DNA from 3 places in the Enterobacter cloacae complex sp. ECNIH7 genome. Region 3 is predicted to be linked to each of the others. Evidence: predicted binding sites of a transcription regulator. Region 3 holds the regulator's gene; each other region holds the start of a gene.
What was found. Region 3 encodes PurR, which represses purine synthesis genes. Its sites were predicted from a motif close to CANGCAAACGTTTGCNTG; they were not measured.

Region 1: carA (glutamine-hydrolyzing carbamoyl-phosphate synthase small subunit) is a predicted target of PurR. The motif match lies at 8,547-8,564, and genes of this name have one in related genera.
Region 2: pyrD (quinone-dependent dihydroorotate dehydrogenase) is a predicted target of PurR. The motif match lies at 4,416-4,433, and genes of this name have one in related genera.

The regions. Positions count from the first base shown of each region.
Region 1 is NZ_CP017990.1:776,657-787,465, reverse strand. Features, by position in the region: gene apaH (bis(5'-nucleosyl)-tetraphosphatase (symmetrical) ApaH) at 1-439, shown strand, start outside; gene folA (type 3 dihydrofolate reductase) at 479-958, opposite strand; gene kefC (glutathione-regulated potassium-efflux system protein KefC) at 1,073-2,938, opposite strand; gene kefF (glutathione-regulated potassium-efflux system oxidoreductase KefF) at 2,931-3,461, opposite strand; gene WM95_RS03795 (YgdI/YgdR family lipoprotein) at 3,565-3,798, opposite strand; gene carB (carbamoyl-phosphate synthase large subunit) at 3,937-7,161, opposite strand; gene carA (glutamine-hydrolyzing carbamoyl-phosphate synthase small subunit) at 7,180-8,328, opposite strand; gene dapB (4-hydroxy-tetrahydrodipicolinate reductase) at 8,783-9,604, opposite strand; gene WM95_RS03775 (Ig-like domain-containing protein) at 10,021-10,809, opposite strand, start outside.
Region 2 is NZ_CP017990.1:1,825,281-1,836,089, forward strand. Features, by position in the region: gene ssuB (aliphatic sulfonates ABC transporter ATP-binding protein) at 39-809, opposite strand; gene ssuC (aliphatic sulfonate ABC transporter permease SsuC) at 806-1,597, opposite strand; gene ssuD (FMNH2-dependent alkanesulfonate monooxygenase) at 1,607-2,752, opposite strand; gene WM95_RS08975 (sulfonate ABC transporter substrate-binding protein) at 2,749-3,711, opposite strand; gene ssuE (NADPH-dependent FMN reductase) at 3,704-4,279, opposite strand; gene pyrD (quinone-dependent dihydroorotate dehydrogenase) at 4,528-5,538, shown strand; gene zapC (cell division protein ZapC) at 5,704-6,246, shown strand; gene WM95_RS09000 (YcbX family protein) at 6,243-7,352, opposite strand; gene rlmKL (bifunctional 23S rRNA (guanine(2069)-N(7))-methyltransferase RlmK/23S rRNA (guanine(2445)-N(2))-methyltransferase RlmL) at 7,451-9,559, shown strand; gene WM95_RS09010 (ABC transporter ATP-binding protein) at 9,572-10,809, shown strand, end outside.
Region 3 is NZ_CP017990.1:2,148,540-2,159,348, forward strand. Features, by position in the region: gene WM95_RS10670 (FAD-NAD(P)-binding protein) at 1-1,196, opposite strand, end outside; tRNA gene WM95_RS10675 (tRNA-Val) at 1,314-1,390, opposite strand; tRNA gene WM95_RS10680 (tRNA-Val) at 1,395-1,471, opposite strand; gene mdtK (MdtK family multidrug efflux MATE transporter) at 1,625-2,998, opposite strand; gene WM95_RS10690 (riboflavin synthase) at 3,224-3,868, shown strand; gene cfa (cyclopropane fatty acyl phospholipid synthase) at 3,900-5,048, opposite strand; gene punC (purine nucleoside transporter PunC) at 5,347-6,546, opposite strand; gene punR (DNA-binding transcriptional activator PunR) at 6,661-7,572, shown strand; gene purR (HTH-type transcriptional repressor PurR) at 7,591-8,616, opposite strand; gene cydH (cytochrome bd-I oxidase subunit CydH) at 8,914-9,003, shown strand; gene WM95_RS10725 (MFS transporter) at 9,167-10,333, shown strand; gene sodB (superoxide dismutase [Fe]) at 10,372-10,809, opposite strand, start outside.

The sequences.
Region 1 (10,809 bases), 1.4 Mb from region 3:
TGACGTTGAGGCGGTGCTGGCGAGCGACTCGTATCCTTTCTTCCTCGATGCCATGTACGGCGATATGCCGAACCACTGGAGCGAGGATCTCAGCGGTCTGGCCCGTCTGCGCTTTATCACCAACGCGTTCACCCGCATGCGCTTCTGCTTCCCGAACGGACAGCTGGACATGTATTCCAAAGAGACGCCGGAAAGCGCGCCCGCTCCGCTGAAACCGTGGTTTGCCATTCCGGGACCGGTGACCAGCGAGTACAGCGTGGTATTTGGTCACTGGGCTGCGCTGGAAGGAAAAGGAACACCGGAAGGGATTTACGGTCTGGATACCGGATGCTGCTGGGGCGGAGAGTTAACCTGCTTACGCTGGGAAGATAAAGCTTACTTTGTGCAGCCGTCCAACCGACAGCTGGACTTAGGAGAAAGTGAGGCCGTTGCCTCCTGATACGCTATTCCCTCTCCCGGCCGGGAGAGGGAAAATCACTTAACGACGTTCCAGAATCTCGAAGCAGTAGCTGTGGGAGTTCTGTGCATCCGCGTCGTGGAATTCGCTGAATACCGATTCCCACTCGTCCGGATCGTAGTCCGGGAAATGGGTATCCCCTTCCACTTCTGCATCAATGTGGGTCAGATACAGCTTCTGCGCTTTTGGCAGGAACTGCTCGTACACGCGCCCACCGCCAATCACCATGATCTCTTCGGCATTGCCGCATGCAGCAATCGCCTCGTCTACTGATTTTACCCATTCGACGCGATCGTCAGTGCCCGGCTGGCTGCTGATAACGATATTCTTACGACCCGGCAATGGACGACCAATCGACTCCCAGGTCAGGCGGCCCATCACTACCGGCTTGTTTAACGTAGTACGTTTAAACCATGCGAGATCGGCAGGCAGGTTCCACGGCATGGCATTTTCCATACCGATAACGCGGTCCACCGCCAGCGCTGCAATCAGACTGATCATTGAAAATTTCCCGGATGCAAAAAATTGCCGCCACTATACGGAAAGCTTAATCTTTCGTCGACTGGCGGCAGGGTAAAGATAAAGAAATTTTTTAATATTGCTGGCAACTCCACTTCACGCGGAAGGTTTACTCTCGGGCTCGTCAGCCGGATCGCCGGTATGCTTGCCCTCTTCCGTGCCCTGCCAGCCATGGCGCTGGATCAGCGACAGGTGGTTACGGTCCTCGTTAATGATTTCCGTCAGCATCGCGCTGGTGCGTTTGAACACCGCCGCGCGCTCGGTGGCCGTACTGCCGGCCATCGCCGCCATCTCTTCAACCATCCCGGTATTAAAGCGGCGGAACAGGTCTGCACGCTCACGCGCTTCATACGCCCCGAGCCCCAGGTTTTCCAGCGCCACTCGGCCAGACTTCAGCGCACCTTCGAACGTTTCACGTTCAGGCGCCTCTACGCCCGCCTGCCGCAGCCGGATGTAGTGATCCACATCGCGCGCGCGGGAGATAATAGTCAGCGCCGGAAAATGCTCTTTTACCAGTTCCACCATCTGCATGCTGGTTTCCGGATCGTCAATCGCGTTAATCAACACCTCGGCTTTTGCCGCCCCGGCGGATTCCAGCAGATCGACGCGGGTCGCATCCCCGTAAAACACCTTCATGTCAAATTTACGCAGGGTATCGACATGGTCGGGATCGTGATCGAGGATGACCATTTTCACCCCGCTCGACAGCAGTAAACGACCCACGATCTGCCCGTAGCGGCCAAATCCGGCGATGATGACGCGCGGCTGCTCCTCGTCGATCTCGTCGGCCTCGCGCTCCTGCTCGCTGCCCGATTTTTCCAGGCGCGTCAGCACCACCAGCAGCACCGGCGTCGCCGCCATCGACAGTGCCACCGCCAGCGTCAGCGCCTTCGCCCACTCGGGATCGAGCACATTTGCCATCTGCGCGGCGCCAAAGACCACGAACGCAAATTCGCTTCCCTGACCCAGCAGCACGGCGAACCAGCGGCGCTGCCTGCCCGGCACGTTCAGTGGGCGAGCAATCAGCCACAGCATCACCATTTTAATGACCAGGAAGCCGACGAGCAGGATGACGATCCGCAGCGGGTGCGTCACCAGCGTGCCGAAGTCGACGGACATTCCGACGCCGATGAAAAACAGCCCCAGCAGCAGTCCTTTGAACGGCTCGATATCGCTTTCCAGCGCGTGACGGTATTCAGAGCTCGCCAGCAGAACGCCTGCGAGGAACGCCCCCATCGCCATCGACAGCCCGGCTTCCTCCAGCAGCAGACCGAAGCCAAACACCAGGAACAGCGCCACGGCGCTGAACACTTCACGCAGGCCAGAGCGGGCAACAAACCGCAGCAGCGGGCGGGTCACGTAGCGGCCAAGCAGCACCACCAGCGCCAGCGCGCCCGCCACCTTCAGCGCCGACAGCGCGAAAGCGCCCAGCGTGGTAGAGGAACCGCTGGCCGCCAGCAGCGGGATCATCGCCACCAGCGGGATAGCGGCAATGTCCTGGAACAGCAGCACCGAGAACGCGCTGCGTCCCATCTGGGAGACCGTCAGATTTCGCTCGTTCATCGCCTGCATGGCAATCGCCGTCGAGGAGAGCGCCAGCGTCATGCCGATGAGCTCTGCCACTTTCCAGTCCATACCCAACAGGATGCAGAACCCGCCCAGCAGCAGGCCGCAGGCCACCATCTGCAGCGCGCCGCCGCCAAATACCGAGGCGCGAAGCTTCCACAGCCGCTGCGGGTCGAGCTCCAGGCCAATCACAAACAGCATCAGCACCACGCCGATTTCAGCGAAATGGAGAATCGCCTCGGCATCCGTGACCAGCCGAAAGCCCCACGGCCCAATGACGCAGCCCGCAATCAGGTAGCCGAGCACCGAGCCCAGCCCCAGGCGTACCGCCACGGGTACAATCAGCGCCGCCGCGCCGAGGTAAATCAGCGCCTGTATCAGCGTATGGCTATCCATGATGCGTCTCCTGCCACTCAAGTAAGCGTTGTTTATAATGGCGAGCCTGCGCCTGCAGCGTTTCATCGTCGCAAACAAACGTGCAGTGCATCGCAAAAGGCGGGAGCCAGTTCAGACCGCAATAGAGCGCAGTCGCCTGCAGCGGCTGCGCCAGGACGTCAAAACCCGGGAAGGAGCCGATATCAAAATGGCTTTCACCGCCGCCGGTGGTGACCGCCCACATCAGGCTTTTTCCTTTTAGCGCATTGCCGTTGTGTCCGTACGCCCAGCCGTGGGAGAAGACTTTATCAATCCACAGCTTCAGGAGCGGAGGCGTGCTGTACCACTGCATGGGGTGCTGCCAGATAATCAGATCGGCACGGGAGAGCGCCTCCTGTTCGGCGGCGATATCGATATTAAAATCGGGATAAAGTTGATAGAGGGAACGTATCTCTACGTTATCAAGCGTCCTTACCTGCTCAAGCATCCGCTTATTCGCATGCGAGTGCTGCGGATAAGGATGGGCATAAATTATCAGAATCATTGATTAGCCTGTTGTTACTGCTTTCTTTTAACAAAAGAGTGTAGTCAGTAATTCAACAGGCTAATAGTGAATATTATTGACGGGCTTACGTCAGAATTCTGAATTAGTTATCCAGCTCGCCCATGGATTTCACCTGGTCACGGTTGATCTGCTCGGTTTGACCGGTTTCGGCGTTTTTATACGACACCAGACCGGTATCGTCATCTACCTGCGGTTTGCCGTCGGTGACAATGGTTTTGCCATCGGTGGTTTTTACGGCCTGATTAGACGAACAGCCCGCAACGGTGAACATTGTCGTGGCAGCCAGAACGGAAGCGATCAGTAATTTATTTTGCATGGTGTTTTCCCCTGCTCTCAGTTGAATTTCGTTATCGACCTAACCATTTTAGGCTAACTGACTGAATGCGGATGAAAAACCAGAAGGTTCTGAAGATGGGATAATGCCCGGCAACCGAACGGCACCGGGCATTTTTACTTACTTGCTAATCTGCGCGTGCATTTCCTGAACCGAAATCACCTTCTCGGTGGCATCCGCGTTCAGCGCCATGGCCGTCGCGAAACCGCCGTTCAGGGTGGTGTCGTAGTGCACTTTGTACTGCAGCGCGCTGCGGCGAATCAGCTTGGAGTCTTCAATCGCCTGGCGGCCTGCGGTGGTATTGATGATGTAGGTGTATTCGCCATTCTTGATACGGTCCTGAATGTGCGGACGACCTTCATGCACCTTGTTCACCAGACGCGGGTTGATGCCGGCTTCGCCCAGCACAATCGCCGTACCGTGGGTTGCGTCCAGCTCGAAGCCCTGTTTCAGCAGCTTGGCGGCCAGGTCAACCACGCGCTCTTTGTCGCCTTCGCGAACGGAGAGCAGCGCACGGCCTGATTTTCTCATGGTGGAGCTACTGCCCAGCTGCGCCTTCGCGAACGCTTCGGCGAAGGTGCGGCCCACGCCCATCACTTCCCCGGTAGAGCGCATTTCTGGCCCTAACAGCGGGTCAACGCCCGGGAATTTGTTGAACGGCAGCACCACTTCTTTCACCGAGTAGTACGGTGGAATGATCTCTTTGGTCACGCCCTGCTGCGCCAGCGTCTGGCCCGCCATCACGCGCGCCGCCACTTTCGCCAGCGGTACGCCGGTGGCTTTGGAGACGAACGGTACGGTACGTGCCGCACGCGGGTTCACTTCAATCAGGTAGACTTCGTTGTCTTTCACCGCGAACTGGACGTTCATCAGGCCGCGAACCTGCAGCTCGAAGGCCAACTTCTGCACCTGCTGGCGCATCACGTCCTGAATCTCCTGGCTCAGCGTGTACGCCGGCAGAGAACAGGCGGAGTCGCCGGAGTGCACGCCAGCCTGCTCGATGTGCTCCATGATGCCGCCAATCAGCACCATTTCGCCGTCGCAGATGGCGTCCACATCCACTTCTACCGCGTCGTCGAGGAAGCGGTCGAGCAGCACTGGCGCATCGTTAGAGACGCTCACAGCGGTCTGGAAGTAGCGACGCAGGTCGGCTTCGTCATACACGATTTCCATCGCGCGGCCACCCAGCACGTACGAAGGACGCACCACCAGCGGGTAGCCAATTTCTTTCGCCTTCTCAACGGCCTGTTCGATAGCGGTCACGGTGGCGTTCGCCGGCTGTTTCAGCTTCAGACGGTCAACCGCCTGCTGGAAACGCTCGCGGTCTTCCGCACGGTCAATCGCGTCCGGGCTGGTGCCGATAACCGGCACGCCTGCTGCTTCCAGCGCGCGCGCCAGCTTCAGCGGGGTCTGGCCGCCGTACTGCACGATAACGCCTTTTGGCTTCTCGATGCGCACGATTTCCAGCACGTCTTCCAGGGTAACCGGCTCGAAGTAGAGGCGGTCAGAGGTGTCGTAGTCGGTAGAGACGGTTTCCGGGTTACAGTTGACCATGATGGTCTCGTAACCGTCTTCGCGCAGCGCCAGCGAGGCGTGTACGCAGCAGTAGTCGAACTCGATGCCCTGGCCGATACGGTTTGGACCGCCGCCCAGCACCATAATCTTGTCGCGGTCGACGGACGGGTTCGCTTCGCACTCGTCTTCATAGGTGGAGTACATGTAGGCGGTGTCGGTTGAGAACTCTGCCGCACAGGTGTCCACGCGCTTGTAGACCGGGTGCAGGTCATACTGGTCGCGCAGCTTGCGGATTTCCGCTTCACGCACGCCCGCCAGCTTAGCCAGACGCGCGTCGGCGAAGCCTTTACGCTTCAGCACGCGCAGGAAATCAGCGTCCAGGCCGGTGATGCCCAGCTCCGCGACCTGCTCTTCCAGACGCACCAGCTCTTCAATCTGCACCAGGAACCAGCGGTCGATGTTGGTCAGGTTGAACACGCCGTCGACGGACAGGCCCGCACGGAAGGCATCGGCGATGTACCAGATACGCTCTGCGCCAGCGTCTTTCAGCTCGCGGCGAATTTTGGTCAGTGCTTCCGGGTCGTCCAGGCTCACTTTCGGGTCGAAGCCGGTCGCGCCCACTTCGAGGCCGCGCAGCGCTTTCTGCAGGGATTCCTGCTGCGTGCGGCCAATCGCCATCACTTCACCGACAGATTTCATCTGGGTGGTCAGACGGTCGTTCGCGCCTGCGAACTTCTCGAAGTTGAAGCGTGGAATTTTGGTGACAACGTAGTCGATGGACGGCTCGAAGGACGCAGGCGTGCGGCCACCGGTGATGTCGTTCATCAGCTCGTCGAGGGTGTAACCCACCGCCAGCTTCGCCGCCACTTTCGCAATCGGGAAGCCGGTCGCTTTAGAGGCCAGCGCGGAGGAACGGGACACGCGCGGGTTCATTTCGATAACAATCAGACGGCCGGTTTTCGGGTTCACGGAGAACTGCACGTTAGAACCGCCGGTTTCCACGCCGATTTCACGCAGTACCGCCATCGAGGCGTTACGCATGATTTGATACTCTTTGTCGGTCAGGGTCTGGGCTGGCGCAACTGTGATGGAGTCGCCGGTGTGGATACCCATCGCATCGAAGTTTTCGATGGAGCAGACGATGATGCAGTTGTCGTTTTTATCACGCACCACTTCCATCTCGTACTCTTTCCAGCCAATCAGCGATTCATCAATCAGCAGCTCTTTGGTTGGGGAGAGATCCAGACCGCGCTCGCAAATCTCTTCGAACTCTTCGCGGTTGTAGGCGATACCGCCGCCGGTGCCGCCCATGGTGAACGATGGGCGGATGATGCACGGATAGCCCACGTCAGCCGCGACGGCCAGCGCTTCTTCCATATTGTGTGCGATACCGGAACGCGCGGTGTCGAGGCCGATTTTCTTCATCGCCACGTCGAAGCGGCGACGGTCTTCTGCTTTATCAATCGCGTCGGCGGTCGCACCAATCATGGTCACGCCGAACTCTTCCAGCACGCCCTGACGCTCCAGCTCCAGCGCACAGTTCAGCGCCGTCTGGCCGCCCATGGTTGGCAGCACCGCGTCCGGACGCTCTTTCTCGATGATTTTACGCACCACCTCCCAGTGAATCGGCTCGATGTAGGTTGCATCGGCCATTTCCGGGTCGGTCATGATGGTGGCCGGGTTAGAGTTTACCAGGATTACGCGGTAACCCTCTTCGCGCAGGGCTTTACACGCCTGCGCGCCGGAGTAGTCGAATTCGCAGGCCTGGCCGATCACGATCGGGCCAGCGCCAAGGATCAGGATGCTTTTTATGTCTGTACGTTTTGGCATTGTCTTCTCGGCTCCTGATTATTTAGCGGTCTTACGGTATTGCTCGATAAGTTCGATGAAGTGATCGAACAGCGGCGCGGCGTCGTGCGGGCCCGGGCTCGCTTCCGGGTGGCCCTGGAAGCTGAACGCAGGCTTATCGGTGCGATGAATCCCCTGCAGGGTGCCATCGAACAGCGACTTATGGGTCACGCGCAGGTTAGCCGGCATTGAGGCTTCATCGACGGCGAAGCCGTGGTTCTGCGCGGTGATCATCACCGTGTTGTTATCGATATCTTTTACCGGGTGGTTACCACCGTGGTGGCCGAACTTCATCTTAACGGTGTTTGCACCGCTCGCCAGCGCCAGCAGCTGATGGCCGAGGCAGATGCCGAATACCGGGATGTCGGTTTCCAGGAAGGACTTGATGGCGGCGATTGCGTAATCACACGGCGCCGGGTCACCAGGGCCGTTGGACAGGAAAATACCGTCCGGATTCATCTTCAGCACGTCTTCGGCGGACGTTTGTGCCGGCACCACCGTCAGGCGGCAGCCGCGGTCAACCAGCATACGCAGGATGTTGCGCTTGGCGCCGAAATCGTAGGCCACCACGTGGAACGGCAGCTCGCTCTCTTTTTTCGCTTCCGGCAGGTCGCCTTCCAGCGTCCAGCTACCCTGAGTCCAGCTATAGGCTTCAGCAGTAGTCACTTCTTTCGCCAGGTCCATGCCGTTCAGGCCCGGGAAGGCTTTCGCTTTTTCCAGCGCCAGCGTCGCATCGAGGTTATCACCCGCGATGATGCAGCCGTTCTGTGCACCCTTCTCGCGCAGCAGACGCGTTAATTTACGGGTATCGATATCGGCAATCGCCACGATGTTATGGCGCTTCAGGTAAGAAGAGAGGTCTTCGGTATTGCGGAAGTTGCTGGCAATCAGCGGCAGGTCGCGGATGACCAGGCCTTGCGCATGTACCTGAGAGGATTCTTCGTCAGCCGCGTTGGTGCCGACATTGCCGATATGAGGGTAAGTAAGAGTAACGATTTGGCGAGAATAGGAAGGATCAGTGAGGATTTCTTGATAACCGGTCATTGAAGTATTGAAAACGACTTCCCCAACCGCCGAACCCGTTGCCCCTATGGCCCGACCGATAAACTGGGTTCCGTCTTCCAGAACCAATAGCGCTGACTTAATCAAAACACCCTCCAGAGAATATTCACTCACTTTATTTGCATATTAATTCATAACCATGTCATGGATCAATGCAAATGTGTTGCCAGCGGATTTTTGGCAAACGGCGGCATTCTGGAGATTTGGTGGGTAAAAGTCAACTTAAAACGGATATTTTGCTTAGCCTTTTGCAAGCCTGGCGAGCGGAACAGAGCTTAAGCGACAAAAAGATCAGGTAAATCACCGCAGAAAACGCTTGCGCGCCGGGTTTAATAAAAAATGTCGTGTTGGAGCATGAAAAAGTAGACCGGATGGTCAAAATTTACATTTCAGTAACGTTAAAACGCTATAAGAGATATATTTTTAGAACATTAAGCAAAAGTACGCGATGAAACAGATAAAATAAAAGGGCAATAAAATATTGCCCTATGCAATCAAACAATTACGACTGCAATAACCACATCACGATGGGTAATAATGCTTACAAATTGTTGAGATCGAGCACATCTCGCATATCAAAAAGACCATCTTTCTTACTTTTAAGCCACAAAGCGGAACGTACGGCGCCGTTGGCGAACGTCATACGGCTTGAGGCTTTATGCGTAATTTCGACACGTTCGCCAATATCGGCGAACATCGCCGTGTGTTCGCCGACGATGTCGCCCGCGCGCACGGTTGCAAAGCCAATGGTGCCAGGCACGCGTTCGCCGGTGTAACCTTCGCGGGTATAGACCGCGCAGTCTTTTAAATCTTTATCTAGTGCATGCGCAATCGCTTCGCCCATCGCCAGCGCCGTGCCAGATGGCGCATCAACCTTGTAACGGTGGTGAGCTTCTACAATCTCGATATCGGTATAATTGCCCATCACCTTCGCGGCCTTCTCCAGCAGCTTCAGCATGACGTTAACGCCGACGCTGAAGTTTGCGGCGAAGACAATCGCAATCTCTTTGGATGCATCCTGGATAGCCTGCTTGCCCGCATCGTCAAAACCGGTGGTGCCGATCACCATCCCTTTGCCGTGCTGATGGCAAAATGCCAGATGCGCGAGCGTCCCTTCCGGGCGGGTAAAATCGATGAAGACATCGAAATCCTCTTTAACCGCCTCCAGGCTGCTTTGCACGGTAACGCCCGTGTGGCCTGCGCCCGCCAGCTCACCGGCATCGGTCCCCAGAAGCGACGAACCTTCACGCTCCAGTGCCGCGCCAAGCGCGACGCCATCCATCTGAAGTGCCGCCTGAATCAGCTGACGGCCCATACGTCCACCCGCGCCCGCAATGGCGACACGGATCTGTGCATCATGCATAGTTATTCTCTTACGTTAAAATGATGTAAACCGTTTTCAGATTAACCAGCCTTGCTCTCTGCTGCCAACTGAAAACACCGATAATTAGAATTTAACGTGAAACCGACATAAATATCAGTAAAAGACATGACGATCGGCAAAAACCGCAAGACTCTCATCACCCGCACCGGCGGCAGAAAGATGCGTTTTGCCGATCCGATGGGTGCGCAAGAATCTGTCACTCCCGCAGAAAGGAATCGATGATATCGTCGCGTTACTCGAAAGTCTGAACGGGGTGTATACGCCTTACAGGCGGTGGAAATCGTTTTGTCTGGGATGATACGGGCGTAAAAAATGGGAGCCGGAGGCTCCCATTTGGTTCATTGTCTAGCTTTGAGCTGACTTTGTAGTTTATATAACCATCAACAGCTGTAAGGTTATAATGATTTTAAACATATAATGCCGAAGCTCATGCTACTACCAGAATAGAGACCACCATCATTTTTCGAGACTAAGTAGTATTCTGCACCACCATCAGGTGTAGTAGTCCAGGTGTAGGTATTAATTCCCCATACACTTGTGTTCCCCCCGTTCCCCCACTCTGTCCATAGCAATCCATTACCTGCAATACGTGAGGCTGTAGTGGTGGTGTTTACAGCATTTGTCAGTTCATTAGATGAAGGCAGTTTATATCCACCGCCCAGTTCAGAACATGCGCTCACTGCTTGCTGATGGGTACCATTTGCAGGTGTACCTCCTTTAAACCATTTTTCTAACTGGAATTTATACTCATACGGGACTCCACCATTTTTTGGCGTAGCGGTAATCGTCACTTCATCCGAAGTCCCTTCACCCGTAAAGGTCACCGTACCGGTACTGCTCACGGAGACCCAGTCACTGTTATCCGACCAGGTATAATCCGCGTTGTTCGCCGCATCGCCTTTAAGGGCAATCTGGAACGTAGCCCCGTCATAGCCCGATTTCGGGAAGCCGGCGTCGACCGCAAAGTCAGCGCCGTTAACCGCAACTTTGGTGGTGGACGGCATCGGTGCCGGTGGCGGTGTGGTAAAGGTCAGATCCAGACTGCCGCCAGTATCGCTGGCGTTAGATGACGATTTCGCTGTAACGGTGATAATTTCTCCCGTGGTATCCGTCATATTCAGCTTCACCTGGCCATTTGCATCTGTGGCAACGGTTTTGGTCACGGTGGTATCCCCCAGTTTCGC
Region 2 (10,809 bases), 320 kb from region 3:
GTGTTTTCTCCCCGCGGGAGAGGGCCGGGGTGAGGGCATCAGGCATTAGCCTTGGCTCGCTGTAACTCCGTCCCCCCGCGCTTCATCACCCGATCCAATACCTCAGCTTCCAGCTCCGCCAGCCTTGCAGAGCCCACGCGGCGAGGGCGCGGAAGATCCACCGTCAGATCCAGGCCTATTTTCCCGTCCTCTATTAACAGCACCCGGTCAGCCATCGCGACGGCTTCGCTCACGTCATGCGTCACCAGCAGTACCGTAAAGCCGTGCGCCTGCCAGAGGGATCCAATCAAATCCTGCATTTCGATCCGCGTCAGGGCGTCGAGCGCGCCGAGCGGTTCATCAAGCAACAGCAGGCCCGGACGGTGAATTAGCGCACGCGCCAGCGCCACGCGCTGCTTCTGCCCACCCGAGAGGGCTGCCGGCCATTCGCCCGCACGATTTTCCAGCCCAACGGCGGCCAGCGCCTGGCGGGCTTCATCCCGCCAGCTGCCCTTAAGACCGAGCCCGACATTGTCGATAACCGTTTTCCACGGCAGCAGGCGTGCATCCTGAAACATCATGCGGGTATCGTCCTGAATATTCGAAAGCGGCGTCGTTCCTGCCAGAATGTCACCGCCGTTGGGGGCTTCCAGCCCGGCCAGAAGCCGTAGCAGGGTACTCTTGCCGCCGCCGCTGCGACCAACAACGGCCACAAATTGTCCGGCGGGAATGTGCAGATCCAGCCCGTTAAGAATGGTGTTTTCGCCGTAGCGTTTGGTCACGCCGTTCAGCAGTAACGGCGTTCCCTGATTCAGTCGTGCAGTGTTCATGCTTTCGCCTCCTGAAGGGTATAGGCCGGGTTCCAGCGCAGCCAGCTGCGCTCCAGCCACTGGGCGCTGACGTCGGCGAGCTTGCCGAGCAGGGCATACAGAATGATGGCAACCACCACCACGTCCGTTTGCAGGAATTCGCGGGCGTTCATCGCCAGGTAGCCAATGCCTGAGTTGGCCGAGATGGTCTCTGCCACAATCAGCGTCAGCCACATCAGGCCGAGCGCAAAACGCACCCCGACCATAATAGAGGGCAGGGCGCCCGGCAGAATCACGTGAATAAAGAGGGAAAAACCCGATAAGCCGTAGCTGCGCGCCATCTCCACCAGACCGCGATCGATGTTGCGGATGCCGTGCCAGGTGTTGATGTAAATCGGGAACAATGTGCCCAGCGCCACGAGGAAGATCTTGGCGCTCTCATCAATCCCAAACCACAGGATAACCAGCGGGATCAGCGCCAGATGCGGCACGTTGCGCAGCATCTGAATGGAGGTATCCAGCAGCCGCTCGCCCCAGCGGGAAAGGCCGCTGATCAAGCCCAGAACCAGACCGATGCTGCCGCCGATGGAAAACCCAATCACGGCGCGCCAGGAGCTGATCGCCAGATGCTGCCACAGCTCGCCGCTCACGCTCAGCGACCAGAACGCTTCTACGACGCCCTCCGGAGAGGGCAGAATGCGGCTCGACAGCCAGCCGGTGGATGACGCGAGCTGCCAGAGAGCCACAATGCCGACGGGTAAAAACCACGGCGCGGCGCGCAGCAGCCATTTTTGTGAGGTGGCAGACATGGTCACTCCTTAGCTCTGTGCGGCTTTGCGTGGAATAAACTCGTTCGCCACGGCTTCGCCCTGAAGCTGAAGCCGCTGCGGCTGCGGAATCTCCGGGATGGCGACATCCAGATGCGGGAATAACAGCTCGCCCACCTTGTACGCCTCTTCCAGATGCGGATAACCGGAGAGAATAAAGCTGTCGATACCCAGGTCTGCGTATTCATTAATGCGGGCGGCTACGGTCGGACCGTCGCCGACCAGCGCCGTGCCCGCACCGCCGCGCACCAGGCCGACGCCCGCCCACAGGTTCGGGCTGATCTCCAGATTCTCGCGCTTGCCGTTGTGCAGGGACGCCATTCGGTGCTGTCCGACGGAGTCGGTTTTGGCAAACGCGGCCTGCGCCCTGGCGATGGTCTCATCGTCCAGATGGGAAATCAGACGGTCGGCGGCCTGCCAGGCTTCTTCATTGGTTTCGCGCACGATTACGTGCAGGCGAATACCGAAGCGCACCTTGCGGCCATGGGCGGCCGCCTTCGCGCGTACCTGGGCAATTTTTTCTTTCACCAGCTCAGGCGGTTCGCCCCAGGTAAGATAGAGATCGACCTGCTCTGCCGCCAGATCCTGGGCCACATCCGACGATCCGCCAAAATAGAGCGGCGGGCGCGGCTGCTGAACCGGTGGGAAGTAGAGTTTCGCGTCGCGAACGTGAATATGCTTGCCTTCAAAGGTGACGGTTTCCCCTTCCAGCAGACGTCGCCAGACGCGGGTGAACTCGGCGGAGGCTTCATAGCGCTCGGTATGGTCGAGGAACACCCCATCGCCCGCCAGCTCCTGCGGGTCGCTGCCCGTCACCAGGTTAAACAGGGCGCGACCGTTGGATAGCCTGTCCAGCGTTGCCGCCTGACGCGCCGCCACGGTAGGGGAGACTACGCTCGGGCGTAAGGCAACCAGGAACTTCAGACGCTGGGTGACCGGGATCATCGATGCGGCCACCAGCCAGGCATCTTCACATGAACGTCCGGTCGGGATCAGCACCCCGGTGAAACCGATTCGGTCCGCCGCCTGCGCAATCTGCTGCAGGTAGCCGTGGTCAACCGGGCGCGAGCCCTCTTCTGTACCAAGATAGTGTCCATCACCGTGGGTGGGTAAAAACCAGAAAAGATTCAGACTCATGATTTAGCTCCTTCTTTGCCTGCGGGCTGCCAGATGCGTTCGCGGATAGTGACCTGTTTTGGCACCAGGTGGTTTTGATAGAAAAGGTCAGCCGTTTGTTGCTGAAGCGCGGCGACGTGCGCGTCCACGGGCGTAATGGTGGTCGGCGGACGGTGGTTGAGATAGCTCGCGATCACCGGCTCAGGTAAGCCCATGGTTTTCGCCAGCAGGGCAATGCTCTCCTGACGCTGGGTCTGGGTCAGCGCATCGGCCTGGGTAAAGGTATCCAGTACGCCCTGAATAAATGCGCCGTTCTTTTCCGCATAAGGACGCGAGGCCAGATAGAACGAGCCGGTCTGCTTCAGCGTGGTACCGTCTTTCAGCACGCGAACGCCGCCCTGCAGCAATGCGGCGGAGTAGTACGGATCCCAGATGGCCCAGGCATCAACGTTCTTCTGCTGGAACGCGGCGCGGGCGTCAGCGGGAGTCAGGTAGACGGGCTGAATGTCGGTGAACTTGAGTCCGGCCTCTTGCAGAGCTCGCAGCAAAAGGTTGTGTGAGCTGGAACCTTTCTGGAAAGCAACTTTATGTCCTCTAAGGTCGGCGACGCTTTTAATGTCGCTGTTTTCAGGCACCAGAATCACTTCGGCCTTCGGTTTGGGCGGCTCAACGCCAACATAGACGAGGTCCGCTCCCGCCGCCTGGGCAAATATCGGCGGAATATCGCCCGTGCTGCCGAGATCGATACTGCCGACGTTCAGGGCCTCCAGCATCTGCGGGCCAGCAGGGAACTCCACCCAGGAGAATTTGGTGTTCGGGAAGCGTTTTTCCAGCAGCTGGTGGCTTTTTGCCAGCACCATGCTGACGCTGCCTTTCTGATAGCCAATGCGCAAACTTTCCGGAGCCGTTTCTGCGGCATGGGCCAGCGAGGTAAGCGCCATCAGACCTGCCAGGCCGATGCGGGTTAACGTTTTAAACATGTGCGACTCCTTGAGGCTGACCAAACGCCGGGGCCTGGATATCCCTGCGGTGCAGAGCGTGCCAGAAGGTTTCCAGTGCGTTATCGAGGCGGGTTTGCAGGTTGGGCGTAAAATGAGGTTTATGTTGATAATCGATAACCTGGGAGTCATCTGCGAAAACGCCGTGGAGGATCTCCTGCGCTTTCAGCGCGTTCAGCACCGGCTTCAGGGCATAATCCACGGCCAATAAATGGGCAACCGTACCGCCCGTTGCCAGCGGCAGCACGACTTTGCCGTCCAGGGCGCGCTCCGGAAGCAGATCGAGCAGGGTTTTCAGCGCCCCGGAAAAGGAGGCTTTATAAATAGGCGTTGCCACAATTAAGCCGTCAGCGCCGTTAAGCTGCTCGATCAGCGTTTTAAGCGCAGGGCTGTCGAAACGGGCATAGAGCAGATCTTCAGGTTCGAAGTTATGCAGGTTCCAGTGGCACACTTCCACATCCAGGGCATTGAGTTTTTCGCGGGCATATTCCAGCAGGGCGCTGGAGCGCGAAGGGAATCGTGGACTTCCGGCCAGGGTAATGACGCGCATACTTCCTCCTTATAACCAATTGTTTGCTTTTATCTAACATTCATAACAATTTTCAGGAGTGTGACACCGCGCGGTTATTCCACTAAATGATTTATCTGCAATTAAAATGCGAAAAAGTGCATAAGAAATAGACGGGAAGGTAAACGATTGCGTTTTGCGCTGATTTTTTGCCGCAGGTCAATTCCCTTTCGCGCGTGGATCGCCCATAATCCCCTCCCGGTTTGCACACCGGGAATCCAGGAGAGTTCATGTACTACCCCTTCGTTCGTAAAGCCCTTTTCCAGCTCGACCCTGAGCGCGCTCATGAATTTACATTCCAGCAATTACGTCGTATTACCGGAACGCCGCTGGCCGCTCTGGTGCGTCAGAATGTGCCGGAAAAACCTGTGCAGTGCATGGGTCTGACCTTTAAAAATCCGCTGGGTCTGGCGGCCGGTCTGGACAAAAATGGCGAGTGCATTGATGCCCTGGGCGCGATGGGCTTTGGCTCCATTGAAATCGGCACCGTCACGCCGCGCCCGCAGCCGGGAAATGACAAGCCGCGCCTGTTCCGCCTGGTTGAAGCCGAAGGGCTGATCAACCGCATGGGCTTTAATAACCTCGGTGTTGATCACCTGGTTGAGAACGTAAAAAAAGCCCATTTTGACGGGATATTAGGCATCAATATCGGCAAAAATAAAGACACGCCGGTTGAGCAGGGTAAATATGACTATCTGATTTGTATGGAAAAAGTCTACGCCTATGCCGGTTATATCGCGGTGAATATTTCTTCACCCAATACTCCGGGTCTGCGTTCCTTACAATATGGCGAAGCGCTGGACGATCTTCTGAGTGCCATTAAAAATAAACAAAATGAACTCCAGACGATCCACCATAAATATGTTCCGGTCGCGGTTAAGATCGCCCCGGATCTTTCTCCTGAAGAATTGATCCAGGTTGCCGACAGTTTGGTTCGCCATAATATTGATGGTGTTATTGCGACCAATACCACTCTCGATCGTTCCCTCGTGCAGGGAATGAAAAACTGTGACGAAGCGGGTGGGTTAAGTGGACGTCCGGTGCAATTAAAAAGCACCGAAATTATTCGCGCCCTGTCTGCGGAATTAAAAGGACGTCTGCCGATTATTGGCGTCGGCGGCATTGACTCAGTGATTGCTGCGCGCGAGAAGATGGCGGCAGGTGCGTCACTGGTGCAAATCTATTCCGGCTTTATTTTTAAAGGACCGCCGCTGATTAAAGAAATCGTTACTCATATCTAATCTTTTCTCTTAATCAGACAACCAGGGCTTTATTTCCAGCCCTGGTTGTTTTATATTCCGTCACTGTTGCTTATTTAGTCATTATAGTCTTTTATTAATGGTGTTATAAACGAGGCGGCAAACAGGACATTTTTAGTACAGGACGTTTGGGGACGGGAGAGACACATGCGAATTAAACCTGACGATAACTGGCGCTGGTATTTTTGCGACGAGCATGACCGAATGATGCTCGATTTAGCCAATGGCATGTTGTTTCGTTCTCGTTTTGCCCGCCGAATGTTAACCCCGGATGCATTTTCCCCGTCGGGCTTTTGCGTTGACGATGCGGCGCTTTATTTCTCCTTTGAAGAAAAATGCCGGGATCTGGTGCTCTCTAAAGAGCAGCGTGCCGAGTTAGTATTAAATGCGCTGGTGGCTATCCGCTTCCTGAAACCGCAAATGCCAAAAAGCTGGCATTTTCTTGCGCATGGTATGAGCTGGACCCCGGCAACGGGTGACGCGGCCAGCGTCAATCTAAGCGATACCGCAGAAGAGGTGAGCCTGCTGGTGGTTGAGCCAGGCGAAAATGCTGCGCTCTGCCTGCTGGCACAGCCCGGCGTAACCATTGCCGGGCGGACGATGCAGCTTGGCGATGCCATTAAAGTGATGAACGACAGGCTGAAGCCGCAGCTGCGGGTAGATTCCTTCAGCCTTGAACAGGCGGTTTAAGCTTCCAGCTGTACGGACGTTTTCGGTATGCAGCTACAGCACAGAATTGTGCCGTCATTTCCAATTGCCGATTTTTTCAGCGCACTGACCTCTCCATCCACCAGCCTGATGCGGCAGCATCCGCAAATGCCTGCGCGACAGGAATAGGGTACGCGAATACCTGCCTGCTCCAGTTGCTCCAGTAATACCTGCTGGTTGTTGCCACGGATGACGTTGCCCTGCCAGTGAATATCTACCGCAGAGGCGACATTCGTCGCAACGTCGACCATTTCTTCTTCCTGACCTGAGCCGTATGCTTTTGCAGGCCCTCGGGCAAGAATTTCTACCTCATCACCGACGCGGATTGCGCCGCTGGAGCGCGGGATCAGGTTCTGGCCGAAATCCACATCGCCGTTGTCCTGCGCAGTGCGGAACGACTGCAGCGTCTTCAGCGGTTCGCCGGAAGGATGCTTCTGGCCTTTCTCAGGGCTCACCGTGGTGAAAATGCAGCGACTGCAGGGTTTTACGACATCAAAGATGACGCTACCGATGCGGATCACTTTCCAGGTGTCTTCTTCCCAGGCGTCGGCGCCCGTAACCACCAGGTTCGGACGGAACTGTTCCATCTGAACGCTGGCCTTGCAGCGGCCTTGTAAATCACGCAGCGAGGCTTCGTTAGTCAGCAGGAACGGGAAACCATCGGCGAAGGAGAGGGGAACTGCGTCATGGCGCTTCACGCGACGCGTCAGTTCAGGACCTACCCAGCGCAGCTGCACGTCACGAGAGAAGAAACCGCTCAGCCAGCGGTTAATCTCATCCGGGGCGATGCGCGCGGTAAAATGATTGCCCCACACTTCCGTTGGCGCATCGACAGGCGCAAAATCAGCAAAGCGAATTACCGCGCTGGAACCGTCCGGCGCGGTAAGGTGTAAACCGTCATGAAGCGGGGAAGGGGTAAAGCGAACCATCTGCGGGAACTGGCGTGCGGTAATGAACGTGCCGTCAGGCTCGGTGACCATAAAAATACGATCGAAGGCGAATCCGCTCATGTCGGCCAGCGCGTGAGAGACGCCGATGCCGCGCATGGATTTCACCGGATGAATAAAAAGCCTGGATAACGTCGCCACTGCACACTCCCACAAATGAAAATAAGCCTTCAACTTTATGACATACACGCCATATTAGCTATAATGCGCGACAATTTTCTAAGAGTAAAAGTGACGATATGAATTCTCTGTTTGCCAGTACGGCCCGTGGGCTGGAAGAGCTGTTAAAAACTGAACTGGAAAGCCTGGGCGCGCAAGAGTGCCAGGTGGTTCAGGGTGGTGTCCATTTTGAGGGCGACACGCGGCTTATTTACCAGAGCCTGATGTGGAGCCGTCTGGCGTCGCGCATCATGCTGCCGATGAAGGAGTGCAAGGTCTATAGCGACCTGGACCTCTATACCGGCGTACAGATGATCGACTGGACAGAGATCTTCACGCCCAATGCCACCTTTGCGGTGCATTTCAACGGCGTGAACGACGAGATCCGCAACAGCCAGTACGGTGCCCTGCGCGTAAAAGACGCCATTGTGGACTGCTTCACGCGTAAAAATAAGGAACGTCCAAACGTCGATCGCGAAAATCCGGATCTGCGTATTAACGTCTGGCTCAACGGTGACACGGCGAGTATTTCTCTCGATCTGAGCGGCGCAGGCCTGCACCTGCGCGGCTACCGCGATCGTACCGGTATGGCGCCAATTAAAGAAACGCTGGCCGCCGCCATTGTAATGCGCTCCGGCTGGCAGCCGGGCACGCCGCTGCTCGATCCGATGTGTGGTTCCGGTACGTTGCTGATTGAAGCGGCCATGCTGGCAACCGACCGCGCGCCGGGCCTGCATCGCGGTCACTGGGGCTTTAAAGGCTGGGCGCAGCACGACGAAGCGCTCTGGAAAGAGGTCAAAGACGACGCGCAGACCCGCGCGCGTAAAGGTCTGGCGGAGTACACCTCCCACTTCTACGGTTCGGACAGCGACCCGCGCGTAATCGAACGCGCGCGCAGCAACGCCCGTCGCGCCGGTATCGGCGAGCTGCTCACCTTTGAGGTGAAAGACGTGGCGAACCTGACCAACCCGCTGCCAAAAGGTCCGTACGGTACCGTGATCAGCAACCCGCCATACGGCGAGCGTCTGGACAGCGAACCGGCGCTGATTGCCCTGCACAGCCTGCTGGGGCGCAATATGAAGGACTACTTCGGCGGCTGGAACCTGTCGCTGTTTAGCGCCTCGCCGGAGCTGCTGAGCTGCCTGCAGCTGCGTGCCGATCGCCAGTTTAAAGCGAAAAACGGCCCGCTGGACTGCGTGCAGAAAAACTACCATCTGGCGGAGAAGGCGGCGGACAGTAAGCCATCCGGCGTGGCGGAAGATTACGCCAACCGCCTGCGCAAGAACCTGAAGAAATTTGAGAAGTGGGCGAAGCAGGAGGGCATTGAATGCTACCGCCTGTACGACGCCGATCTGCCGGAGTACAACGTGGCGGTTGACCGCTACGCGGACTGGGTGGTGATTCAGGAATATGCTCCACCGAAAACCATTGATGCGCAAAAAGCGCGTCAGCGCATGCTGGATGTGATTGCGGCCACCATCGCCGTGCTCGGCATTGCGCCAAACAAGCTGGTGCTGAAAACCCGCGAGCGTCAGAAAGGAAAAAATCAGTATCAGAAGATGGGCGAGAAGGGCGACTTCATCGAAGTGGGCGAATACAACGCTCGCCTGTGGGTGAACCTGACCGACTATCTGGATACCGGACTGTTCCTCGACCACCGTATCGCCCGTCGCATGCTGGGTCAGATGAGCAAGGGCAAAGATTTCCTCAACCTGTTCTCCTATACCGGCAGCGCGAGCGTGCATGCGGGTCTGGGCGGCGCGCGGAGCACCACCACGGTGGATATGTCCCGTACCTATCTGGAGTGGGCGGAGCGCAACCTGCGTCTTAACGGGCTGACCGGACGTCAGCACCGACTGATGCAGGCCGACGTGCTGGGCTGGCTGCGTGATACCGACGAGCAGTTCGACCTGATCTTTATCGATCCGCCGACCTTCTCCAACTCCAAGCGCATGGAGGATAGCTTTGACGTTCAACGCGATCACCTGCGCCTGATGACCGACCTGAAGCGCCTGCTGCGTAAGGGCGGCACTATTATGTTCTCGAACAACAAACGCGGCTTCCGTATGGATCATGACGGCTTAGCAGCCCTGGGACTGAAAGCACAAGAAATCAGCCAAAAAACGCTGTCTCAGGACTTTGCCCGTAACCGTCAAATTCATAACTGCTGGTTGATTACCGCGGTCTGAAAGGAAAAATAAATGTCTTTAATTAGTATGCACGGCGCGTGGCTCTCTTTCAGCGACTCGCCGCTTCTCGATAATGCAGAGCTGCATATCGAAGATAACGAGCGCGTCTGCCTGGTGGGCCGTAACGGCGCGGGTAAATCCACGCTGATGAAAATCCTCAACCGCGAACAGGGGCTGGATGACGGGCGCATCGTTTACGAGCAGGATCTGATCGTCTCCCGCCTCCAGCAGGACCCGCCGCGTCACGTGACCGGCAGCGTTTACGATTTCGTGGCGGAAGGGATCTCTGAGCAGGCCGAATACCTGAAGCGTTATCACGAGATTTCGCATCTGGTGATGACCGATCCAAGCGACAAGAACCTCAACGAACTGGCGAAAGTGCAGGAGATGCTCGATCATCACGGTCTGTGGCAGCTTGAAAACCGCATTAACGAGGTTCTGGCCCAGCTTGGTCTGGAAGCGGACATGGAGCTGTCGGCGCTCTCCGGCGGCTGGCTGCGTAAAGCGGCCCTGGGCCGCGCGCTGGTCAGCGGGCCGAAGGTGCTGCTGCTGGACGAACCGACGAACCACCTGGATATCGAAGCGATTGACTGGCTGGAGGGCTTCCTGAAAACCTTCAGCGGCACCATCATCTTTATCTCGCACGACCGTTCGTTTATTCGCAACATGGCAACGCGTATTGTCGATCTCGACCGCGGCAAGCTGGTCACCTATCCTGGCGATTACGACACCTATCTGCTTGAGAAAGAAGAAAACCTGCGCGTGGAAGAGCTGCAGAATGCGGAGTTCGACCGCAAGCTGGCGCAGGAAGAAGTGTGGATCCGCCAGGGCATCAAGGCCCGCCGTACCCGTAACGAAGGCCGCGTGCGCGCTCTGAAGGCAATGCGCCGTGAGCGCAGCGAACGCCGTGAAGTGATGGGCAGCGCCAAAATGCAGGTGGAAGAAGCATCCCGTTCCGGCAAGATTGTCTTCGAAATGGAAAATGTCAACTATCAGGTTGATGGCAAAGTGCTGGTGAAAGATTTCTCCGCCCAGGTTCAGCGCGGTGACAAAATTGCGCTTATCGGCCCGAACGGCTGCGGTAAAACCACGCTGCTGAAGCTGATGCTGGGCCAGCTGCAGGCCGACAGCGGCCGCATTCACTGTGGGACTAAGCTGGAAGTGGCCTACTTCGACCAGCACCGCGCGGAGCTGGATCCGGACCGCACGGTGATGGATAACCTCGCCGAAGGCAAGCAAGAGGTAATGGT
Region 3 (10,809 bases):
GCTTCGCGAAGCGCGAGCAGCCTGCGGATAGACTGCGGAGGGATGGCCGCATAGTTGTCGATGAATACGCGGGCGAGGCCTTGCTTAAAGCGCTTTCTGTCCCGTTCGTTGAGGTGGGGAACAATCTCCTGAACCACCTCATGCAGCCGAAGCACGGTATAGCGCCAGGCTACAGTGCGCCGCTCGCGTTTGTTCCGCTCAACCTCGTTGAGATTTTCTTCCGCCCAGGTAAAGGGGCCGTGCCGTTTACGATCCTCAAACCAGGCCTCACGAATGCTGTCCGCATTCTGCTTATGCAGCGATATTTTCTCGCACCACGTCGGGTCAGCCAGCTGAAGCTCTTTGACCATCAGGGTAAATATACGGTCGAGCAGGCCATCCGATCCTTGGGCAATCTCGCTTTCAGCCGCGCCTTCGGTCAATACCGACAGCGGTTCGTAAGGAATAGGGCAGTAAAAATCGGCTTCCGGCAGAATACCCGTTCGGGACATCAGGACAATCTTCAACGCGTCGCTGCCTTTATCCAGCACGAATTTATCATCACGAAATTCACCGTGCTGCATCACCACCGCCATGGCCGCGTCGAGACCGCTTAACGATGTCCCCATGATACCGACGCGGCAGGGAGGGATACTGGCGTCCATCAGACCGGACCAGGGGCTTGGGAAGAACGTGCGCGTGGATTCGTCCTCGTCTGGCCAGACGTGGCCGGTGGCGATAACCGCAAGGTCGAATTGTTCAGGCAAGACGCTGCCGTTGACGGAAAGCGTAACGCCGGTTGTCGCGGGAATGATGTCTGTGATCTTCGCAGATTCATGGACATCAACGTTGAATCCCAACCTTTTTGCCTCTGTTACGATGGAAAGAAAGCTGTCGCGGAAATATTGACCCAGCAGAAGCCGGGGCAGGAACTGCCGGTCATGCAGGCGGGTTTTATCAACCTTAAAGCGCGCAAGATGGGCGTCACTCTGTTCCTTGAGCCAGTCGAGATAGGTGATAAAAATGGGCGGGATTTCAATGCTCGCAATGTTCGCCAGCATCAGCCGGGAATTATCGTCGTCGTTATAGGGCATACCCACGCCAGCGTCTTCGGATTGTTCGAAAACGGAAACGGAGAGCGGCGTGCTGTTCTTGAGGAGGTGATAAAAGGTGTAAATCCCTGTGGGGCCGGAGCCGATAATCGCGATCTTCTTCATCAACACGTTTCCTGTGTTTTTCCATAAGAAAAGCGTAGCAGGAGAATAATGATGAAAATAAGGGATTAGGAAAATTCAGGATATCAGAAGAGGATTTGCACCATTTCAGGAATGAAATGGTGCGTCCGAGTGGACTCGAACCACCGACCCCCACCATGTCAAGGTGGTGCTCTAACCAACTGAGCTACGGACGCAGAATGGTGCGTTCAATTGGACTCGAACCAACGACCCCCACCATGTCAAGGTGGTGCTCTAACCAACTGAGCTATGAACGCAACGTGTTGTCGCTGACAACGGGGACGAATATTAGCGGCACAGCACCGAGGTGGCAAGAGGGAAAATGCATTTTTCTCTCTGATTTCACGCGATTGCTTCATTACCGCGCAAAGTGAAGAGAAAGTAGCCGCCGGGCGGCGGCTACCGCGTCGTTAACGTGCCGCGCGCTGCAAAATGACAGTTGATGGCTGGCGCTGCAGGAAGCGCATTCGCATCATCATCATAATCGCCGCCGACGTCAGGCCGATGATAAAGCCCATCCAGAACCCTGCCGGCCCCATGCGCTCAACCACTAAGTCCGTCAGGGCCAGAATATAGCCACACGGCAGACCCAGCACCCAGTAGGCGATGAAGGTGATAAAGAAGATGGAGCGCGTGTCTTTATATCCACGCAGCACGCCGCTGCCAATCACCTGGATGGAGTCAGAGATCTGGTAAATCGCGGCCAGCAGCATCAGGTGCGATGCCAGCGTGACCACTTCCGGGTTGTCGTTATAGAGCAGGGCAATCTGCTCGCGTAATGCAACGGTAAAGAGCGCCGTACAGACAGCCATGCAGACGCCGACGCCCAGCCCGGTCCGGGCGGCCGTTTGCGCATCCAGCGTTGAGCCCTGGCCCAGGCGGAAGCCGACGCGAATCGTCACCGCCGCCGCCAGCGACATCGGCAGGACGAACATCAGGGAGCTGAAGTTCAGCGCAATCTGGTGCCCGGCCACGTTCACAATGCCCAGCGGGGAGACCAGCAGGGCAACCACGGCAAACAGGGTCACCTCAAAGAACAGGGCGAGGGCGATCGGTAACCCTAACTGCACCAGACGCATCATGATGTTCCAGTCCGGCGTGCTAAATCTTTTCTCGTTACGAATGTCGCGCATGGAGCGGGCGCGTTTTACAAAGGCGATCATGGAGAAGAACATCACCCAGTAAACGGCTGCCGTCGCCACGCCGCACCCGACGCCGCCGAGCTCCGGCATCCCGAAATGACCGTAAATAAAGACATAGTTCACCGGAATGTTGACCAGCAGGCCGATAAAGCCCATCACCATCCCGGGCTTGGTTTTCGCCAGGCCCTCACACTGGTTACGCGCCACCTGGAAAAAGAGGTAACCGGGCGCACCCCAGAGCAAGGCGCGCAGATAGCCCACGGCTTTATCAGCCAGTGCCGGGTCAATGTTATGCATAGCGCGAATGATGTGGCCCGCGTTCCAGAGCACGACCATGATCAGCACCGAGACAAACCCTGCCAGCCAGAAGCCCTGACGGACCTGATGGGCAATGCGCTCGCGACGACCCGAGCCATTGAGCTGAGCGATAACCGGCGTGAGCGCGAGCAGCAGACCGTGGCCGAACAGGATGGCCGGAAGCCAGATTGACGTGCCGATAGCCACGGCCGCCATATCGGTGGCGCTGTAGCCACCTGCCATTACCGTATCCACAAATCCCATTGCGGTCTGGGCCACTTGCGCGACGATCACTGGTATAGCCAGTGCCAATAGCTGGCGCGCTTCATTCATGTACTTCTGCACGTGAACACCTTTATTTTGTAGTTATTTGAGAGACTAAAAAAGCCGCCGAAACGGGCAGCAAGAAGAAAATGCAGGGGGGTGCCAGCTATTGTAGCGGGCTTTAGCTATTTATCTAGTGAAAAAATCGCCAGAAAATGCGCTCCGCTGGCAACCTCTTTTTCCAACTGTTATTGTGGTGGGATTAAACGGTGTCACCACCGTCCGGAAAAAACAGGAGTTGTAAGCATGTTTACTGGTATTGTGCAGGGCACCGCCAAAGTGGTGTCCATTGATGAAAAACCTAATTTCCGTACTCATGTTGTTGAGCTGCCGGAATATATGCTTGAGGGTATTGAAACCGGCGCGTCGATTGCTCACAACGGCTGCTGCCTGACCGTTACCGAAATTAACGGCAACCAGATTAGCTTTGATTTAATGAAAGAGACGCTGCGCATCACCAACCTGGGCGAGCTGGCGGTAGGAGATACCGTCAACGTTGAGCGTGCGGCGAAGTTTAGCGATGAGATTGGCGGCCACCTGATGTCCGGGCACATCATGACCACCGCTGAAGTGGCAAAAATCGTGACCTCGGAAAATAACCGTCAAATCTGGTTTAAAATGCAGGATCCTTCATTAATGAAATACATCCTCTATAAAGGATTTATTGGCATCGATGGGATTAGCCTGACGGTAGGTGAAGTAACGCCAACGCGTTTTTGCGTGCATTTAATTCCTGAAACGCTGCAGCGCACCACGCTGGGTGCCAAAAAACTGGGGCACCGCGTGAATATTGAAATCGATCCGCAAACCCAGGCGGTGGTGGATACGGTTGAGCGCGTGCTGGCAGCAAAAGAAGCGGCAATAATAAAGACCGCCGCAGAAGAAGAATAAAAAATAACCCCGGGCATCCGGGGTTATTTTTTTAGCGTGCGACACGTAGTCCGTGTTCAATCCCACGGCTGAATACCACCTGCCAGAGCTGAATATCCCGTGCGCGAAACGCCCCCGCGCAGGCATTCAGATAATAGCTAAACATCCGCCTGAATCGTTCAGAATAGTTGTCCGCAATCTCAGGCCAGGTCTCCTGAAAACGCGCATGCCATGCCATCAACGTGGTGTCGTAATCCGCGCCAAAGTTATGCCAGTCTTCCATCACGAAATGGGGTTCACTGGCGTTGGCAATCTGGCGGACGGAAGGCAAACAGCCATTCGGAAAGATGTATTTGTTGATCCACGGGTCGACGTTATTGTCGGTTCGCTTAGAGCCGATGGTGTGCAGCAGGAAGATGCCGTCCGGTTTCAGATTCCGATCCACCACCTCAAAATAGGTAGCGTAGTTTTTCGGCCCCACGTGCTCGAACATGCCGACGGAGACGATCCGGTCAAACTGCTCGTTCAGGTCACGGTAATCCTGCAGCCGGATATCCACGTCAAGACCCTCACAGCGCTCCCGCGCCATTTTTTGCTGTTCCGCTGAGATCGTCACACCGACCACGCTGACGCCATAGTGTTTCGCCATAAAATACGCCAGCCCGCCCCAGCCGCAGCCGATATCCAGCACGCGCATGCCGGGCTGGAGCTGGAGCTTTTCGCTGATCAGACGCAGCTTGGCCTGCTGGGCCTCTTCAAGCGTCGACGCGTCTTTCCAGTAGGCGCAGGAGTATTGCATGAAAGGGTCCAGCATACGGCTGAACAGGTCGTTGCCCAGATCGTAGTGTTCTTTGCCGACGATCCACGCGCGTTTTTTACTTTGCAGATTAAACAGTCGGGCAGAGGCGACGCGCAGGGTGTCTTTCAGATTGCGAGGGAGTTGATTTTCAAGACCGGCACGCAGCACGCTGGCGAAAAAGGTATCCAGACGTTCGCACTCCCACCAGCCGTCCATATAGCTTTCTCCCAGGCCTAACGATCCCTCCCGCAACACGCGTTTAAAAAAGTCGGGATGTTTAACCTGAGGATCGGATGGCGATGATCCATTGATAGTGATGCCTGCTCGACCTAACAGTTCACTGACGATCCGGGACCAGTTGTCGTCCGGAACGCTGACTTCTTCTATACACGATGAACTCATAGCTTCTCCATCACCCTACTGTGATCAGAACCTTAAAACAGCGTAGACGCTTTTTTTGGTTTGTGAGAAATCTCACGGTAAATACCGCGAGGCTAATATCCGACGTAGAACAGAGGAAGGGAGATAACCCTTGCCGAAATGCCTTCCATGGTAAAACGGGAGCACTCCGGCTCCCGTTAACACTTAATATTTATCGTATTTAATCGAACCAAATTTAGTATAGGCCTCAAAATTTGGTGATTCAATAGAAAATTGTTAGCAACCTAATCACTGAAAATTAACATGATTTCCGGCGCGATTATGCATGCGACGTTTCAACCTGTGCGCGGTTAGCCTGCTCACGCTGCGCGGCTGCCTGCATGCGATAGCCCAACACCGCCAGCGCAACGGTCACCAGCATCACGCTGGTGGTGGTCAGGAGCGGCGTGGCAATCAGCGCCGAGACCACCAGGCTTGCCAGGAAGCACAGCCCCAGCTGCAGGGTGTTCTGCAGCGCGGCGGCGCGGCCTGTCGCCTGCGGGAAGGGACGCAGCGCCTGGGCTACAACGATAGGGTAAATCGCCCCGTTCGCGACGGCCATCACGCAGAATGGGATCAAAATTTCAGCCAGACCGGCACCGGGAATAAAGCCAACGGCCCAGGTCCCGATAACGCTCAGCGCATACAGCACCAGCAGCCACGGCAGCATCTGCTGACCTTCCCACTTCTGCAGCGCCGCGCGACAGCCGTACCCGCCTACCAGGAACGCGATGGTCTGCGGAACATAGCTCAGGCCGATGGCTGCCGGGCTGTAACCCATATCGTGCAGAATGAACGGCGAGCCGGTGAGCCACGCGAAGAAGCTTGCCGAGCAGGCGGCATAGATCAGGACATTCCCGCGATACGCTTTGGCGCTGAGCAGGGAAGTAAAGGTAATCGGCTTCGCGTCAGTATGCGCTTCTTTTTTATGCGCGGGCTTGAGGGCGAACGCCGGCAGCATCAGTACCAGAGTAATGGCAAACAGCGTGGCGAAAATGGCCTGCCAGTCGAAATGCGCGAGGATCCAGCTGCCCAGCAGGGGAGCGAGGGCAGGTGAGAGACCCACCAGCGGCATAATGGTGGCGAAAATACGGTTTGTGCGGTTAGCCGGGTAATAGTCGGTGACCAGCGCCTGCCAGGTCACGGCCGCGGCACAGACGCCCACGGCCTGAATAAACCGCAGCACCAGCAGCCAGGTGGCATCGCGTACCCATAACATTCCCAGGCAGCCCACCGCAAAAATGGCCAGGCCCAGCAACAGTACCGGTTTACGACCAAAGCGATCCGAGAGCGGTCCCCAGAGCAGCTGAGCGAAGGCAAAACCGGCGAGGAATAAACTCAGGCTGGCGCTGATGGCGGCAGCAGGCGTTTGTAAATCTTCCTGCATGGCGGCAAACGCCGGCAGGTACATATCGGTGGCCAAAAAGCCCAGCACGCTCAAGCCGCCGAGCCAGACTAAAAAACTGTTCCTGGGTTGCATTATTTTATTCTCCTGAGGAGGCAGGTATACATTGGCGCTGAGTGTAGGGAGTGCAAAGCCGCTTGTGAAACGCTAATATTTGGCGGGTGCATTCAAAAATTTTGCAGGCAGAAAATGTGGTCAGATTATTCTCTTGAAGTGGTCGATGCTGTTGCGCGTAACGGCAGCTTTAGCGGTGCGGCGCAGGAGCTGCACCGCGTCCCTTCGGCAATCAGCTACACGGTGCGTCAGCTTGAGGAGTGGCTGGCGGTTCCGCTGTTTGAACGGCGGCATCGTGATGTGGAATTAACGCCCGCAGGCGCGTGGTTTTTGAAAGAAGGGCGTTCTGTTATCAAAAAAATGCAGATCACCCGCGAACAGTGTCAGCAGATCGCTAACGGCTGGCGGGGACATCTTTCCATCGCGGTGGACAACATCGTTAAACCCGAGCGCACCCGGCAGATGATCGTCGATTTCTATCGTCATTTTTCTGACGTCGAGCTGCGGGTCTCGCAGGAGGTGTTTAACGGCGTCTGGGATGCGCTGGCGGACGGCAGGGCAGAGATGGCGATTGGGGCCACGCAGGCGATCCCGGTCGGGGGACGTTACGCCTTTCGCGATATGGGAATGCTGAGCTGGAAATGCGTGGTGGCAAGCGACCATCCGCTGGCGGCGATGGAAGGGCCGCTGAGCGATGACACGCTGCGCAACTGGCCGTCGCTGGTGCTGGAAGATACGTCCCGTTCATTGCCCAAGCGTATCACCTGGCTTCTCGACAACCAGCGGCGGGTGGTGGCCCCTGACTGGGAATCGTCGGCGACGTGCCTCAGCGCCGGGCTGTGCGTCGCGATGGTGCCCGTTCATTTCGCGCGTCCGCGCATCGATACCGGAGAGTGGGTTGAGCTGACGCTGGAGAATCCGTTCCCGGATGCGGCCTGCTGCCTGACATGGCAGCAAAATGATGTCTCGCCTGCGATGGCCTGGCTGCTGGATTATCTGGGAGACAGCGAAACGCTGAACCGGGAATGGTTACGGGAGCCAGCGTAGCTGGCCCCCGTAAAGCGATTAACGACGGTAGTCGCGGAACGGACCATCCGCAACGGAACGGCGTTCGATAAGACGCGGGTGAACTTCAATGGACTGCGACTCTTCACGCTTGTTGACGATTCTGTCCATCAGCATGTTAAAGGCCGTTTCGCCCAGCGAGTCTTTTGGCTGGTGAATGGTGGTCAGCGCCGGGGTGAAGAAGCGCGCGTTACGCACGTTGTCATACCCGATCACGGAAATATCCTGCGGTACGCGCAGGCCCAGCTCGTCGGCAGCGCAGAGCGCGCCCATGGCCATGATGTCGCCTCCGCAGAACACGGCGGTCGGACGGTGCGGCTGGGAGACGATCTGCTGCATCGCGCGGTAGCCCGATTCCGGCTCAAAGTCGCCCTGCACAATCCAGTTTTCCGGCACGTTGATCAACGCTTCTTCCATCGCTTTCATAAAACCGGCCAGACGGCCCGCGCCGGTGTTGCGCTCCAGCGGACCGGGGATCACGCCAATCTCGCGGTGACCGCGTTCGATCAAATAACGACCGGCCATATAGCCGCCTTCAAAGGCGTTATCGATAACAGAATCGGTGAAGTCTGCGCGCGCTTCGCCCCAGTCCATCACCACCATTGGAATATGGCGATACTCTTCCAGCATCGACAGCACTGACTCCGGATACTCGGAGCACATTACCAGCAGGCCATCAACGCGCTTTTGCGCCATCATCGACAGGTAGGCACGCTGTTTTTCAATGCTGTTCCACGCGTTGCCCAGAATCAGGGTATAGCCTTTCTGGAAGCAGTTCTTTTCGACCGCTTCAATGATCTCGGCAAAATAGGCCGCTTCACTGCTGGTCGCCAGCAATCCAATGGACTTGGTGTGATTAACCTTGAGGCTGCGCGCAACCGCACTTGGCGAATAGTGCAGCTCTTTGATCGCTGCCCAGACGGCGTTGCGCGTCTCTTCCGCCACAAAGCGGGTTTTGTTAATTACATGTGATACGGTTGTAGTGGAAACGTTTGCGCGTTTTGCTACGTCTTTAATTGTTGCCATTAAATGTCACTCCAGACCATATCCTAAGCTCCTGAAAAACTTGAAGGTAAACGTTTGCCTTCTCTCACCCTTATCTCGCAATGTTGAATTGCGGCACGCCGGGAAAACGACACGGGACGTCAGGAGGGGGTCAATGGCCGGTACGCTAATAAATTTAGCGTGGAATTTTGTCCTATCTTGATGAAAAGGGGAAGAGGTAAAGTGGTTATCAGTATAAATCCAGGAAGATTTTTGACGTAATCTGTGCAAAAATGAGCAAGCTCACTTTTCGTGTGGGGATTAAAAGGAGAAAAATTGATGAGTTCCGATCTTAAGTTTTCGCTGTTCACCACCGTTGTTGTGCTGGCTCTGATTGTTGCGGCCGGTCTGACGGCTGCGCTGCACTGATTTACGCGGAGGGAGAGCCTTCTCCCTCCCGACTCCCCGGATTGTTACTTCTCTGGCAAAAATCTTTTGCCATTTTGTTAACTTCTCATTTTTTGTGATTGATGTCATGCTTTCCGCTTCTTTGTTCTGTGTCACCAAATGACACGGCATCCGGAGTTGACGCATGAAAATCAATTTTCCCCTGCTGGCCCTGGCGATTGGCGCTTTTGGGATTGGCACCACTGAATTCTCCCCGATGGGGTTACTGCCTGTTATTGCCCGGGGCGTAGATGTCTCTATCCCTGCGGCAGGGATGTTAATTAGCGCCTACGCTATCGGCGTGATGGTCGGTGCGCCGCTGATGACGCTTCTGCTTTCGCACCGCGCGCGCCGCAATGCGCTGATTTTCCTGATGGCGATTTTCACCCTGGGCAACGTGCTTTCGGCCATTTCGCCGGACTACACCACTCTGATGCTATCGCGTATTCTGACCAGCCTTAACCACGGCGCGTTCTTTGGGTTGGGATCGGTCGTGGCAGCCAGCGTGGTGCCAAAACACAAGCAGGCGAGCGCCGTGGCGACCATGTTTATGGGGCTAACGATTGCCAACATCGGCGGGGTGCCTGCGGCAACCTGGCTGGGCGAGGTTATTGGCTGGCGAATGTCCTTCCTGGCGACGGCCGGACTGGGCGTGATTGCGATGGTGGCGCTGTTCTTCTCCCTGCCGAAAGGCAGCGCCGGAGAACGTCCGGAAGTGCGTAAAGAGCTGGCTGTGCTGATGCGCCCGCAGGTGCTCTCCGCGCTGCTGACCACCGTGCTGGGGGCAGGGGCGATGTTTACCCTCTACACCTATATTTCACCTGTATTGCATGACATCACCCACGCAACCCCTCTCTTTGTGACCGCGATGCTGGTGCTGATTGGCGTGGGCTTCTCGATCGGCAACTTTCTCGGCGGGAAATTTGCCGACCGTTCCGTGAGCGGGACGCTTAAGGGCTTCTTAACCCTGCTGATAGTCATCATGGTTGCCATTCCGTGGCTGGCGCGCAATGAGTTTGGGGCCGCGATTGCGATGGTCGTCTGGGGAGCCGCCACTTTCGCCGTGGTGCCGCCGCTGCAGATGCGCGTGATGCGTGTCGCGCACGAGGCGCCGGGACTTTCATCTTCCGTGAATATCGGTGCGTTTAACCTGGGTAATGCCCTGGGCGCCGCGGCCGGTGGGGCCGTGATTTCAGGTGGTCTGGGATACAGCTTTGTGCCGGTGATGGGGGCGATTATTGCCGCGCTCGGCCTGCTGCTGGTGATGATGTCGGGTCGTAAACAGCCTGAAGCAGCCTGCGCTGCGGAATAAACCAAAAACGCAGAAGGGCGAACCCTTCTGCGTGTCTCTTACGCGGCGAAGTTCTTCGCGACAAAGTCCCAGTTAACCAGTGCCCAGAAGTGCTCCAGGTAGTTCGGACGCGCGTTGCGGTAGTCAATGTAGTAAGCGTGTTCCCATACGTCCACTGTCATCAGCGGCTTAGCGCTGGTAGTCAGCGGGGTACCCGCGTTAGAGGTGGACACGATAGCCAGTTTGCCATCCGCCTCTTTAACCAGCCACGTCCAGCCAGAACCGAAGTTCTTGATGGCTGCATCGGTAAATTTCGCTTTGAAATCCGCGAAGCTGCCAAATGCGGCGTTGATAGCGGTAGCCAGTTCACCGGCAGGTTCACCGCCGGCATTCGGCGCCAGGCAGTGCCAGTAGAAGGTGTGGTTCCACACCTGAGCCGCGTTGTTAAAGACGCCACCCTCTGAGCTGCGGACGATCTCTTCCAGCGTTTTGCCTTC